One region of the Paenibacillus sp. FSL R5-0636 genome, then DNA from elsewhere that is predicted to be linked to it. Evidence: riboswitches for the same ligand, from Rfam matches in the RefSeq annotation. Region 1 holds a riboswitch; each other region holds the start of a gene.

Region 1 (3,214 bases):
TAATAAACCAGTACCTGATCTGAATCTTTAAGTACAAAATCACTCATGCCTACATCGGGATTAATCCATTTTCCGTCACGTGATACAACATACATCCATCCGTCATAACCACCAAAGCTTCCAGCAGCAATACTTCCGATGCCAGTCACATAACTGCCCGAAGGATTCGTGATCGGCAAGTTCGTTTGAAGCGCCAGCTTCTCTAACGCTCCAAGTGCGTTGCCAGCATAGGCGTACCCTTGTGCCAACGTGGCCCGTGGTCCCTCAATCGTTACAGGAGCGTAGATGAGTGAGCTCTGAACGGAGGATTTGGAAAAATCGTATAGCTTACTGTTGCTTCCTTTATACAGCAAATTATACGCAACCAGCGCCTGAAGTCCTTGCTCTGTCGCCAGAACATTACTGCTTCCACCACGGCTATGGGTGAAGCTACCATCAGCTAGACGATAGCTAAGCAGGTTCTCCATTAGATCCACTTTGTTTTTGGTGTATTCTAATCCACTAGGATCAACTCCGAAGGATGTGAGTCCAAGGATTGCTTGTGCGCTACTTTCAGCACTGTCACCGTAACCCCCATGGCTATCTTGAGCTGCAGATAACCAAGCTACGGCTTGTAGCCCTGCTAAGTAGGCTTCGGGATTATTTTTATGTGCCGCCAGAGCCGTCAAGGTTATCGCTGTCATATCAGGCTCACTTGCGCCTGAGGTTAATGCAAAGCCCCCATCCGGATTTTGTTTGGAGAGAATCTCCGTAAGGAGCTTATCCGCCGTCCATTTCGCGTCACTTGGGATATTATATTTACCAGAATCCAGCGCAAGTAAAGCATATACCGGATTATTTAGCGTCTGTTCACTGAGCTTGCTGTTATTATAAATTTTCTCAATCAGATTATAGCCAGGAGTCGTTCCGTTACCAGCAAAGCTAGTAGGATCTGCACCAATCGCTCTCACTGCGAGCACGATTCGAGCATAATCGGTTACATTGGCGAAATTGCCAGCTGCATCCTTTACTTTTTTCTCAAGCTCTGAATGGTAACTGGCTGGCAGCTTATATCCTGCTTGCGCTAATCCAATAGCTTGCCAATCCGATTGCACGCCACCTTTCAAGAGATATTCTGCAGCCGCATAAGTCGCATCCGCAACATTAATCCGCTCCGCAGCAGTTGCTTCCAGACCGGAGCCAGCGCTCGCTTCTGCAAATATTTGTCCTGCCGGAGCAAGAGATGTTCCTAGAATTGAAATGACCATGAATAAGGCCAGCCCAAGTGCTACAAACTTGGAAGACATGATTTTCTTCATTGTTTAACCTCTTTCTGTATAAGAATGGGTACTGCTGGGAATAAGACGCATAACATAAAGACCGCCCCTTTGGAGGGCGGTCAGGGAAGATTACAAATCGAGGCTGAGGCGCTTGCTTCCTGCCAACAGTCCATCTGTATATGTTCCACATTCTTACCCCACGAAGAATAGAAACGCTCACGAAAAAGGCAGGTCTCCTGGCTGATGCTTCATCGCTGTTCTCCACCTTCCCACCCTACCTTCGGGGCAGTGGCTTATAGAAGAAAAACTCCGCACATACAGTGGCGGGACCGCGCCGGACTCTTGCACCGGACTTCCCTTTTAAGCAGACGACTAGATTGATAGAGTCTGCACCTTTTCCAGTATGTAGTATCTTATTTTGACATCCATAATCATATCTATTAATACATAGCATGTCTATAGAAAAGCTTAGTATGGGCAGCAAAAAAATGAACAGCAATACACCACCTGCCGGTAGGTATTGCTGTTCAGAAAGCTTGTTATTCGGCTGTTCCTTCCGGACTTGCAGTTGGGGAGGGTTCAGCACTTGAATCAGAAGCTGGTGGAATATTAGGGTCGGGATCTACGATCAATGTAAATCTTCCGGCCTTGATCATACTTTTCTCTAGAATTGTCGCTCCAGGCTCCAATGTAACCTCAACCTGATAGGATGGTTGTTCACCTTCAGTCACAGCTGTTGCGGAAGGCAACCCAGTGCTGTCCTCAGTATCAGAGGAAGGCGTAGGAGACGGAGAAGCATCAGCTACTTCGTTAGTAGCATCTGCACCTTCTGCTGTTCCTCCAGTAGTGCCAGCGGCATCTGAATCGTCAGCGGCGTTTCCCTCATCCGTCCCATCCGTTGACGGCACTGGACAAGTGCCATTCGTAGCAGCGACCTTAAAGCTTTTATCTATCTCTGTAGACGAAGACATTGAACTAATCTCAGTCGGTTGAAACTGCACACAGTCATCTGCACTTGCGAAGGTGAACACCAATATGCTGCTCCCCTTATCTCCTTCGTCGCTCTGATCCTTCAAGTATACTGAAGCCGGAGGCAGCTCATTACCTGCACTCTGAACAGGGGTCGGCTCAGGGCTTGTCCCCGGCAGAGCCGTCTTCGTATCATCCGGGCGCAGCATACTGAATACGATAATTGCAATAATCACCAGAATACCCGTAATGGAGCCGGAGATTAAGAGTCGAAATCGGCTGCGGCTGATCCAGCGCGCCAGCGGGGAAGCCAGTTGGGAGCGGGCTTCATTGTACACATTTTGCAGAGCAGGCCGAGCTGCCGCGACATAGTTCTTTCGGAATTCCCGATTCTTGAACGCTTCACGATCACTGCTCAGGAAATACTTCAGAATCGCTTTGCGGTAACCCGGTTGCAGCTTTTTATTCGAAACCGTAAATAAAGGATTGCCTTGCGACCAAGCAAAAAACCGATAGATGATTTCTTTGTCGGAACCGGCTTTACGCTTTAACAGCTCCAGAAGCGCATCGTAATCCAGCGGACCTCCTTCACGCTGAGTTGTATAGTAAAAGGCTAGCGGAAGCCGTTCAAAGGGTTCCAGAACACGCGCCTCTTTTAGCAAACGACGACCCAGTAGCTGCACATCGTCTAGTTCCTGCGGAGACAATCCTGCAAAAATCTCCTCATTCGGCTTCTCTTCACCAAACCAGCGGTAAGCGGCGCGCAGCGCATTCTCTTTCTGCTTGCTAATCCTATCCAGTGGCGGCTGCCAATCGACAACATTACCATAACGTAAAAAAACTACCTCCAGAAGCTCCTCCTGCGTCATATCGGAAAGCGATAAGCGGTTCAGTAAGAATCTATCTGCTGAAGCAGCAAGATCCTGCATTAGGGAGAGTGCCTTAGGAGCAACTCCGGTTCCTTTGCGGCGATCTTTTTCTGCCTT
Region 2 (3,214 bases), 3.1 Mb from region 1:
ACTAGTAAACAAGTATCCATCCAGCTTTTCTCCGAAAAACTCCACCATATCTGTACGCTCGAACTCGCCGTGGACCAGAACATCCAGACCTAGCTTTTCTTGGAAGGTAATTGCATCCGCGATCTGCTCACGAACAAATCCATCATAACGCTCCTGATTCCAGACCCCTTTACGCCATTTCAATCTCGCCTGGCGCACTTCGACTGTCTGCGGAAAGCTACCAATTGTAGTGGTTGGCAGAAGTGGAAGCTGCCATTTCTCTTGCTGCACCTTTAAGCGCTCAGCAAAAGGCAGACTGCGTTGGTCTGGTAGAGCTGCAAGTGCAAGCACTTGCTCCGCCACATCCTTACGGCCACGCTCAGGTAGTGCGCGGAACGCTGCAATAGCTTCACGACTAGCGGCCAGCGCTGCTTGAGAAGCTTCTCCTTTATCTGCGATGGCTGCTCCGAGCAGACTAAGCTCTTTAAGCTTCTCATCGGCAAAGGCTAACGCATTCTTAACTGTCGCCTTCAGCTTCACTTCACCTTGAACGGTGACTGGGACATGCAGCAGACTGCAAGAAGGCTGAAGAATAAGACGATCAAGCGGTACATGAACGCTGAGCTTTTCTACCAGTTGCAGCTTGGCGTCTAAATCGGAACGCCAAATGTTCCGTCCATCAATAATTCCGGCACCCAGCCATTTGTCCTTCGGCCAGCCAAGACGTTCGATGGAAGCCAGATTCGTTCCACCATCGTGCACAAAGTCAAGACCCAAGCCTTGAACAGGCAGCTCTAGCAGTGCCTCCAGCGGCTCAGCAGCTTCAAAATACGTCTGTAAAATAATATTCAAGCCCGGCACGGAGCCGGCAATGTCTGTGTATATCGAGTTAAGCAGTGTTAATTCTTCTTTACTTATGCCTGTAACAATCGCTGGCTCATCGATTTGTACCCAGCTTACCCCTTCTTGCTTCAGTTCCTGTAGCAGTTGAACATAGACTGGAACAAAACGTGCAGCAATCTTGGCGATATCTGCCGCTGCGTAACCTTTGGACAGCTTAAGGAAGGAATACAGACCTAAAAGTACCGGTTTACCTTCAATCCCTGCCTGCGATTTAGCAAAACGATAAGCCGCTAGAGGTTTGTTTTCAGTCAGGCGTGGTGTTTGTGTGCCGATCTCTGGAACGATATAGTGATAGTTCGTATTGAACCATTTGGTCATCTCGCAGGCAGTAGCCTCAGCATTACCACGGGCCATTGCAAAATAAAGATCAAGCCCGATGTCGCCGCCATCATACGCATACCGTGGAGGTACGATTCCAAACATAACAGCCGCATCCAACACATGATCATAAAATGTAAAATCATTTACCGGAATAAGCTCAATTCCTGCTTCTTGCTGGGTCTTCAAATGCTGCAGCTGGATTGCTGCCATTTCGGAGCGGAATTGCTCCTCATTTATTTTCCCCTGCCAGAATGCCTCCAGTGCCTTTTTCCATTCGCGGTTCTTTCCGATTCTCGGATATCCAAGATTGCTTACTTTTACCTTATTCGTCATTTCGATACACTCCCTCTTCAATCTCTTATTTCAAACTCCAAAACTACTTGCTTTCCTATAAAAAAGAGCGCCCTTCCCTAAAAAAGTCAAAGGGAAAGACGCCCATGATATACCCATGGTTAACGTCTAACACCTCCCTATCTTCCGTAGGTGAAGCAGTGCTGTTGAAACAGGCAGGTCTCCTGGCTAGCGGCGTCAACATCTTGAGCAGTCTTCCCAGCAGTAGTAAATTGCCAGTGACCTCTGTTGCTCGAGATTCTTCCGTTACAGTGGCGGGACCGCATCGGCTTCGAACCGAATTTCCCTATTAAGCCTACCGAATTACTATTTTCCGGTCAGCACCTGTCTCCGATATCATTCATCATTTGAGTGTCTTAATCTGATGTCATCATACGTGAAAGCCCCAGCAATCTGCAATAGATTACTGGGGCTTCTGTTATATCGATTCCTTATAACGGACTTAGAAAAATACGAAATATACTACAGCAGCAAGAATTATACGGTATATAGCAAACGGTAAGAGCTTGATACGATTGATCAGTTTTAAGAAGAAACGCATCGATAACAGCGCAAATAGGAAGGCACTAATAAAGCCTGCAATAAAAAACGGCAGCGCGTCCATGGTGAAATATTGCCAGTTCTTCATCAGTGACAACAGACTGGCACCTGCCATGATGGGTACTGCCATAATAAACGTAAAATCAGCAGCGGCACGATGGCTCATCCCGAGGATTACGCCACCAGAAATCGTCGAGCCCGAGCGTGAAAATCCAGGCCATAACGAAAAACACTGTACAAGACCTACACCAAGTGCCTGTTTGTATGTAATCTGATCTACACTCTCAGTTCTGATCTTCTTCGGCCCAAACAGATCCGCAATAATCATTAATATAGCCCCGATCACTAGACCAATTAACACCGTTGAGGTAGAGAATAAATGCTCATCAATATAATCATTAAACAGAACACCTAACACACCTGCAGGCACTAACCCTACCAGAACCTGTGTCAGCTTGAGGTGCCCGCCCTGCTCTAACTGCGGTAGCTTCTCTGTTACAGGATCCAACTGCTTACGGCTGAAACGCCTTAAGCCCAACAGATCAATGAATCGATTTCTAAAAATCACAACAACCGCTAATATAGAACCCAGTTGAATAACTATTTTGAAGGTATTTGCCGTATATTGTCCAAATAACTCCTGTGATTTCAGCCACATATCATCAACAATAATCATATGACCCGTGGAGGATACTGGAGCAAATTCGGTTAAACCTTCAACAAGCCCCAAAATAATGGCTTTAATAATCGTTAATAGCTCCATGTGTTTCCCTCCTTTTTAATAGTCATTTCTATTATCAGTCCTCCACCCGCTTAGCCCTCAGTGTTCATTCTCCGGCTGCGTTTGCGGAAGTACAGAAACCCAAGAATAACTAATCCGCCAGCAATTAGTACATAGACCACATTGGAGTACACATCCATGTACATGGCAATGTCTTCCCAGGATTCGCCCAAAGCCGCGCCAATAAGCACAAGCAGCAAATTCCATCCCAATGTGCCAATCGTTGTGAAGATCATAAATACTCCAAATTTCATACCTGACATTCCCGCCGGAATCGAAATCAGACTGCGGACCAGCGGAACCATCCGACAAAACAATACAGTCCAATAGCCATATTTA
Region 3 (3,214 bases), 160 kb from region 1:
ATAGAAGGAGTTATTGAGTTCAGTAAGCATTTGCTCCATTTTTGCTTCGTCTGTGCTTCCACCATCGGTGAACCGAGGCTCATTTATGCTCTCGAACATCAGCTTATCGGATTTGTCCTTAAAGCGATCGGCAATTTGAGTCCAGGCTGCATTATAACGCGCCAGCGTTTCATCGTGTTTTTCTTCCATATGGCTTACCCATAGCCAGGAATCATGATGGACATTAATCATGACATAAAGCTTGGCGTCCAGTGCCCAGCCGACAACTTCTTCCACACGGTCGAGGTAGGCTTTTTCTAGGGTATAGTCTGGTGCCGCACCCATGTGAGTATCCCAGGTCACAGGAATCCGAATACTTTTATAGCCTTGAGCGGCGATCTTTTTAATAAGTTCTTGGGTCACACGAGGATTGCCCCAGGAGGTTTCGTCCTCACCTGTAGCATCTAAAGTATTACCGAGGTTCCATCCGGGCTGCATTTCGTCTACATAGGATTGGATCTTACTCTTTGGCGCTGCCTTAGCTTGTTGCTCATCCTTAGTTGCAGCTGCAGCCATGGATGAGAACAGAGAGAGCAGAAGAGCGGTGACAAGTGTCAATGATAAGAAGGATTTCTGGATTCGCGTAGTCATTGAATTCTCCTTTGTGAGATAAATTTAGGATGCTTGGACCTGGCTTTGACGCTGTACTTGGTGGTTAGATGAACACGAACACCTCCAATGTTATTTTTGTAAACGCTTTCTGAATATACCCTAACATAGAATTAACTCAGCGAGTACCTTACTAATTTGTGGCAAATTCATATAAGAATTAGTGATTTAAATTAATTTTCCCCACAGTTGGATAAAGAAATTATTTAAATATCCCTACTCGTAGAAATTGGTTATTCAATAGGATTATCTCTAGCTGCCCGTTATACAAAAAAGAAATATAACATGACAAAAGCATATATATTAGATATGATGAAGCATGAAAATTTAAAATTAGAAATAGGTGCCAACTATGAATGTTGCGGAAGTACAATCATAGATTGGTTAAATGGAAAGCGGGTGTGAATCCCGCGCGGTCCCGCCGCTGTGAAAGAGGAGTCCTTGCAAAATGCCACTGGGAAACTGGGAAGGCAGTAAGGGTGATGATACTTGAGCCAGAATATCTGCCTTTTTCTGTTACACCATCAAACTCTACGATCGATAGAGAGGTGCTTGAATAGTGTTTGCCAGCTAGTATTGTGGTTCACTATCTTAACCTCTTGACGTTTATGTTGAGTGGTTTTTTTGTGGTTATGAGAAAGTTTATTCTGTTTTTTTATCATAGGTATGAAGGGAAGGGTTATGGAAAAATGAAGAAAAATAAGTTTTTAGCGTGGTTACTCATTGTAGCTGTATTTATCACGACATTCTCTACAAGTGTTATCCCGGCTCAAGCAAATGGAGCAAGCTCTACCCTTAAAGGGTATGTATCTGTATCCGTAGAGAAATTCACCTTAGGCCAAGGGTATATTAAGGAGCCTATTAAAGTTCCGATTTATGAAGGCGATAATGGCGCATCTTTAATAACACGTGCGCTAGGTGATGGGAATTATAGATATTTAGGAAATATAGATAGTGGTTTTTATTTATCAGAGGTTAAAGATAGTGGCAGAAGTGAAGTCAATATTCCACAATATATTTTAGATATGATTTCAGCCGATGGGAAAACAGTCGGCACTAAAGCAGACCCAGAGTGGTTAAGTCAGTTTGACTATACCTCCATGTCGGGTTGGATGTATGCAGTAAATAATGTGTTTCCTCCGTTTGGGATGACCGATTATAAGCCTCAAGACGGTGACATTATTCGAACTCAGTTCACCACTTATGGCTATGGTTCTGATCTTGGTGGCTGGGGAGAAATCCCAGTTCAACTTGCCAATAAGGATGCTTTAACTGCGGAAATCGCCGAGATTAACAGTGACCCTAATAAAGAAACTATTTTGGACAGACCAGTAGTACAATCGGCAGTTTATCAAGCCTATTCCGTGCTCGAAAATATGGCAAGCTCTCAAATAAGTGTAGATCATGCACTTGTAGGGCTTAACCATGCATTAGACATAGAACCCCCTGTTATTACAGTAAGTGGCATACAAGATAAACAGGAAGTATCCAATAAAGAAATAAGCTTCAAAGTAGCTGTCACAGACAATGTATATAGTGACATCATTCCAGAAGTGAAGCTGAATGGTGTTACTTTATCACCTGCGAATGGGGAGTACAAAGCTTCTCTGAATTCAGGCAGTAATGCAATTACTGTAACGGCTCTTGACGGAGCTGGAAACAAAACAAATGTAACTTATCAAGTTACTTACAAACTGGAAACTACAGTTGCCGTCAAACAACAGTTAGATAAAAGCCTTGCCTATATTCTAAACACTGTAAAGAATCCGTCGTTTGGAACAGGTAGTGGAGAATGGTCGATCCTTTCTCTGGCACGGGCGAACTATACAGTACCTAACGGTTATTACGATCTTTATTACAACAATGTAGCAACGAAAATAGCATCGATCATTAAAGAGGATGGAAAACTCGACGCCAATAAAAGCACAGAGAATTCCAGAGCGATTCTTGGGCTTACCTCTATCGGAAAAGATATCACAAATGTTGCGGGATATGATCTGAGAAAAGCACTCGCTGATTATCAATATATCCAAAAGCAAGGCAATAATGGTCCGATTTTTGCTCTGATTGCGCTAGATAGCCATAACTATGAGATCCCAGTAGTTGATGGAGTTACAGAACAGACCACAAGAGAAAAACTAGTTCAGTACATTTTAGATAAAGAGGTTAAAAAAGGTACAGCAGAAGCTGGTGGCTGGGCATTAGGCGTAACCAAAGCCGATGTCGATATGACTGCGATGGCGATGCAAGCTCTTGCACCTTATTATGCAACCCGAGATGATGTAAAAGCCGCCGTGGATCGGGCCATCCAATGGCTGTCCGATAACCAAAACAATCAAGGCGGATTTACAAGCTGGGGAAGCACTAGCAGCGAAAGTATCTCACAGGTAATTGTAGCCTTAACTGGTGTAGGCGTAGATCCGCACACTGACACTAGATTTGTTAAAAGTGGAAATTCGCTTATTGATGCATTGCTTAGCTTTGCTGCACCTGAGGGTGGATTTAAGCATATCCTCACAGGCAAAGTAGACAATATGGCAACGGACCAAGGTACGTATGCACTTGT
Region 4 (3,214 bases), 520 kb from region 1:
TAAGGCGTCTGTACAGGATGGCTACCTGGCACTGATGATGGCAGGCCAAGCGCTTTATAAAGTTTTCTTTATGTGTATTTATACTTTAGGAGCGTGGTTATCTATGAAAATTAATATTACCGCACATTTTAACATTGATATTACTTTATCTCTTCATCTGTTAGCCGTAGCCAGTCTTGCTTATGAACTCAGTTCACTGACGAGCTCGTGAAATTCGAGCGAAAAGTATCTGTACTAAGACACCTTGTGGTGTCTTTTTTATTTTTATAGTAATTACCATCTAACCGATCTGCCCCCGCAAGAAAAAAGCAGCTTATGCTGCTCCTCCTCCACCATCCTTCATTCTGATTGCTGTCAGCTTGCGACACGCCTTCCATCTGCTCGACAGTGACCACTAGTCATACCGTTTTCATTAGCGATTTCGCCATGTCTTATCTTTTAGAAGAATGTTAGAAGCCAGGGGATTTAATGAAAAATGACGCGGTCCCGAAACCTCGGAAATCCGCGCCACGTATGGTTTTTTGGGATGCTGGTGAAGGGAATTGAACCCCCGGCCTACGCATTACGAGTGCGTTGCTCTACCCCTGAGCTACACCAGCTTAAGGCTGATTTTTCTGTCAAACAAAAAATATTATACAACTTTCAGCCAGAAACGCAAGCCTATTTCTCCCTGTTTTCCGCCCTCCTAAACTGCTAATCCACCTGTAGCTTACGCTCCACAGACTCTAACTTTCCACGGCTAGTGGAGGGTTTATCGCGGCGGTCGTCTATTTTAAGTGAGGTAGAGACACGTTCTGCACCTGCGGCAAAAGGAGACTCATGCAAAGCTTCTACCGCGGCAAAAATGCGTTGCAGAGGCCCTTCGATGATCGTCCCCATGGACGTAAGTTCATATGTAATCCCTTCTACTGTCTTCAGCACCCGCTGCATATCCGCAACATAGCTGCTAAGACTGGTACTGCCTGTTCCAATTGGAATAACTGTAACTTCAGCAATAGGCATGAGAATACCTCCTCGAAATTTTATAGTACCTATCTTCTTCCATTGTAACAATTCCACCGCTCTGTCACAAACTAAGCAAGATTATCCTCCCTTATCTTTTCTATTTCTTCTGATTACTTCAAAATATGACTTTGGGCTAAGAGTATTTTCTCATGCGCAAATTCTAGGGTCATCTGCACTATATTTATGGACTCTTTGTGGCATCTTTTCGGACAATTTATGAATCATTTCGCATCTCCCTGTGGATCAATTGTGGATTACTTATGGACAGCCTGTGGATCATTTGTGGAGTACTTTTAAAGAACCCGCTCCCCGCGCGGGTTTTCTAAAAAACTGTTTACAAACACAACATCTTGGGTTATTTTTATCTAACGACAACAAAATATAGTGGAGACAGGCGCTTTGATCCTTAACCGGATTTAGAGCTTAATAGGGAAGCGCGGTGAGAATCCGCTGCGGTCCCGCCACTGTAACCGGATGGCCTTCTTAAGCTTCTGGGAAGCTTGAGAATCCACATCTCCCGGCAGATGCCACTGAGGGTTAGGAACACCCTTGGGAAGGCGCCGAGAGATCCCACGGAAGCCAGGAGACCTACCTGTTTCGACGACACCAACTATTGATGCCTGCGAGGAACAGGGATGGTGTCCGCATGCGGTCATCTACGTAGAGACCTCTGCAAATATCCGTGTGGATATTTACATAACGCATCGGGCATTTTCTGCCATCCTCGGGTAGGGGATGCTTTTTTTATGTAATCAGAACAAATATACGACTGCTTATGGCAGTCCAACTTCCTATGGATATATGGATTTGATGATAGATGTTTTTCTTTTATACTGAGAGGAGAGCTGTACAATGACGTTGTTGGAGAGACAATTTAATGGAGTAGAAAATGCACGGGAAGTTCTTTTAGAAGAGCTCATTGATTTAGGCCGGGATATTATCGACAGTCGGGATATGGACCTATTGCGCGAGAATGCCAATTTGAATGGAGAGAGTTTCTCCGGTAAAATGAGCAAGTTCGGCAGTGAATATTCAAAATGGTACGCCCGCAATTTTACGATGCCGCCGCAGCTAGTGCAGGCTATTGATGACAATGTCGTCTATGTGCATGATCTGGATCAATACGCGATTGGAACGACGAACTGTATTTTTATCCCGTTTGATAAACTTCTCCGTGAAGGTTTCAATACCGGCAACGGCAGCGTTCGTCCTCCGAACTCAATAATGACTGCTATGTCTCTGGTAGCGATTATTTTCCAATCCCAGCAAAATGCTCAATATGGTGGTGTATCCGCCAATAAACTCGACTATGATCTGGCACCTTATGTAACCAAATCCTTCGCCAAGCTGTTCCGCAAGGGTCTGGATTATTTTGAAGAAGGACAAGCTGATGAATCTTTGGGCGAGATTACGATGAGCCGGACCGATCTGGCGGAGTTATATCCAAGAGCGTTCCGTTTTGCACTAAAGGAAACCGAAATCGAAACCCTGCAAGCGGCTGAAAGTATGGTACATAATCTGAATACCATGTCCAGCCGATCCGGTGGACAAATACCGTTTACCAGCATCAACTACGGTACTTGTACTTCACCAGAAGGTCAGCTTGTGATCAGTTCTCTGCTAACAGCAACTATGAACGGACTTGGCAGCGGAGAAACACCAGTGTTCCCGATTCAAATCTTCAAATGCAAGCAAGGAATCAATCAACAACAAGGCGATCCTAACTATGAACTGTTCCTAAAAGCGGCTGAATGTTCTGCGCGCAGACTATATCCAAACTTCGCTAATCTGGACGCTCCGCTCAACTTGCAGTATTATGATCCAAGTGATCCTGATACGGAGTTCGCTACAATGGGCTGCCGAACCCGAGTGCTCGGTGACCGTTTTGGTCGTAATCATTGCTCTGGAAAGGGCAACCTTTCCTTTAATACACTGAATCTGGTTCGGCTAGGTCTGGCACACGGCACAGTAACAGGCAGACGTACCATCGCAGACGAAGCTGGCTTCTATGAAGATCTAAATCATTATATGGATATTGCGCTGGAAGGACTTCTTCATCGGTTCCACATTCAAACCGCACAAAAAGCTAAAGCTTCCGATTTCATGATGCGAGAAGGCGTCTGGGAAGGCGGCGAGCATCTTGCACCTGATGACACTGTAGGCGATCTGCTAAAGCATGGCAGTCTGTCTCTTGGCTTCATCGGTATGG

The links. Region 1 has a riboswitch for cobalamin ahead of MKX34_RS04560 (DUF4430 domain-containing protein). Riboswitches for the same ligand answer to the same signal wherever they lie in the genome.
Region 2: another riboswitch for cobalamin. It lies ahead of metE (5-methyltetrahydropteroyltriglutamate--homocysteine S-methyltransferase); the one in region 1 lies ahead of MKX34_RS04560 (DUF4430 domain-containing protein).
Region 3: another riboswitch for cobalamin. It lies ahead of MKX34_RS03910 (S-layer homology domain-containing protein); the one in region 1 lies ahead of MKX34_RS04560 (DUF4430 domain-containing protein).
Region 4: another riboswitch for cobalamin. It lies ahead of MKX34_RS02380 (anaerobic ribonucleoside triphosphate reductase); the one in region 1 lies ahead of MKX34_RS04560 (DUF4430 domain-containing protein).

What each region holds. Positions count from the first base shown of each region.
Region 1 is NZ_CP150232.1:1,062,240-1,065,453, reverse strand. It holds gene MKX34_RS04560 (DUF4430 domain-containing protein) at 1-1,298, opposite strand, end outside; cobalamin riboswitch at 1,468-1,671, opposite strand; gene MKX34_RS04555 (hypothetical protein) at 1,799-3,214, opposite strand, start outside.
Region 2 is NZ_CP150232.1:5,031,175-5,034,388, forward strand. It holds gene metE (5-methyltetrahydropteroyltriglutamate--homocysteine S-methyltransferase) at 1-1,536, opposite strand, end outside; cobalamin riboswitch at 1,691-1,897, opposite strand; gene MKX34_RS22960 (undecaprenyl-diphosphate phosphatase) at 1,997-2,857, opposite strand; gene MKX34_RS22965 (DedA family protein) at 2,908-3,214, opposite strand, start outside.
Region 3 is NZ_CP150232.1:898,773-901,986, forward strand. It holds gene MKX34_RS03905 (cellulase family glycosylhydrolase) at 1-630, opposite strand, end outside; cobalamin riboswitch at 973-1,174, shown strand; gene MKX34_RS03910 (S-layer homology domain-containing protein) at 1,338-3,214, shown strand, end outside.
Region 4 is NZ_CP150232.1:543,169-546,382, reverse strand. It holds tRNA gene MKX34_RS02390 (tRNA-Thr) at 528-599, opposite strand; gene MKX34_RS02385 (MTH1187 family thiamine-binding protein) at 694-1,002, opposite strand; cobalamin riboswitch at 1,381-1,616, shown strand; gene MKX34_RS02380 (anaerobic ribonucleoside triphosphate reductase) at 1,858-3,214, shown strand, end outside.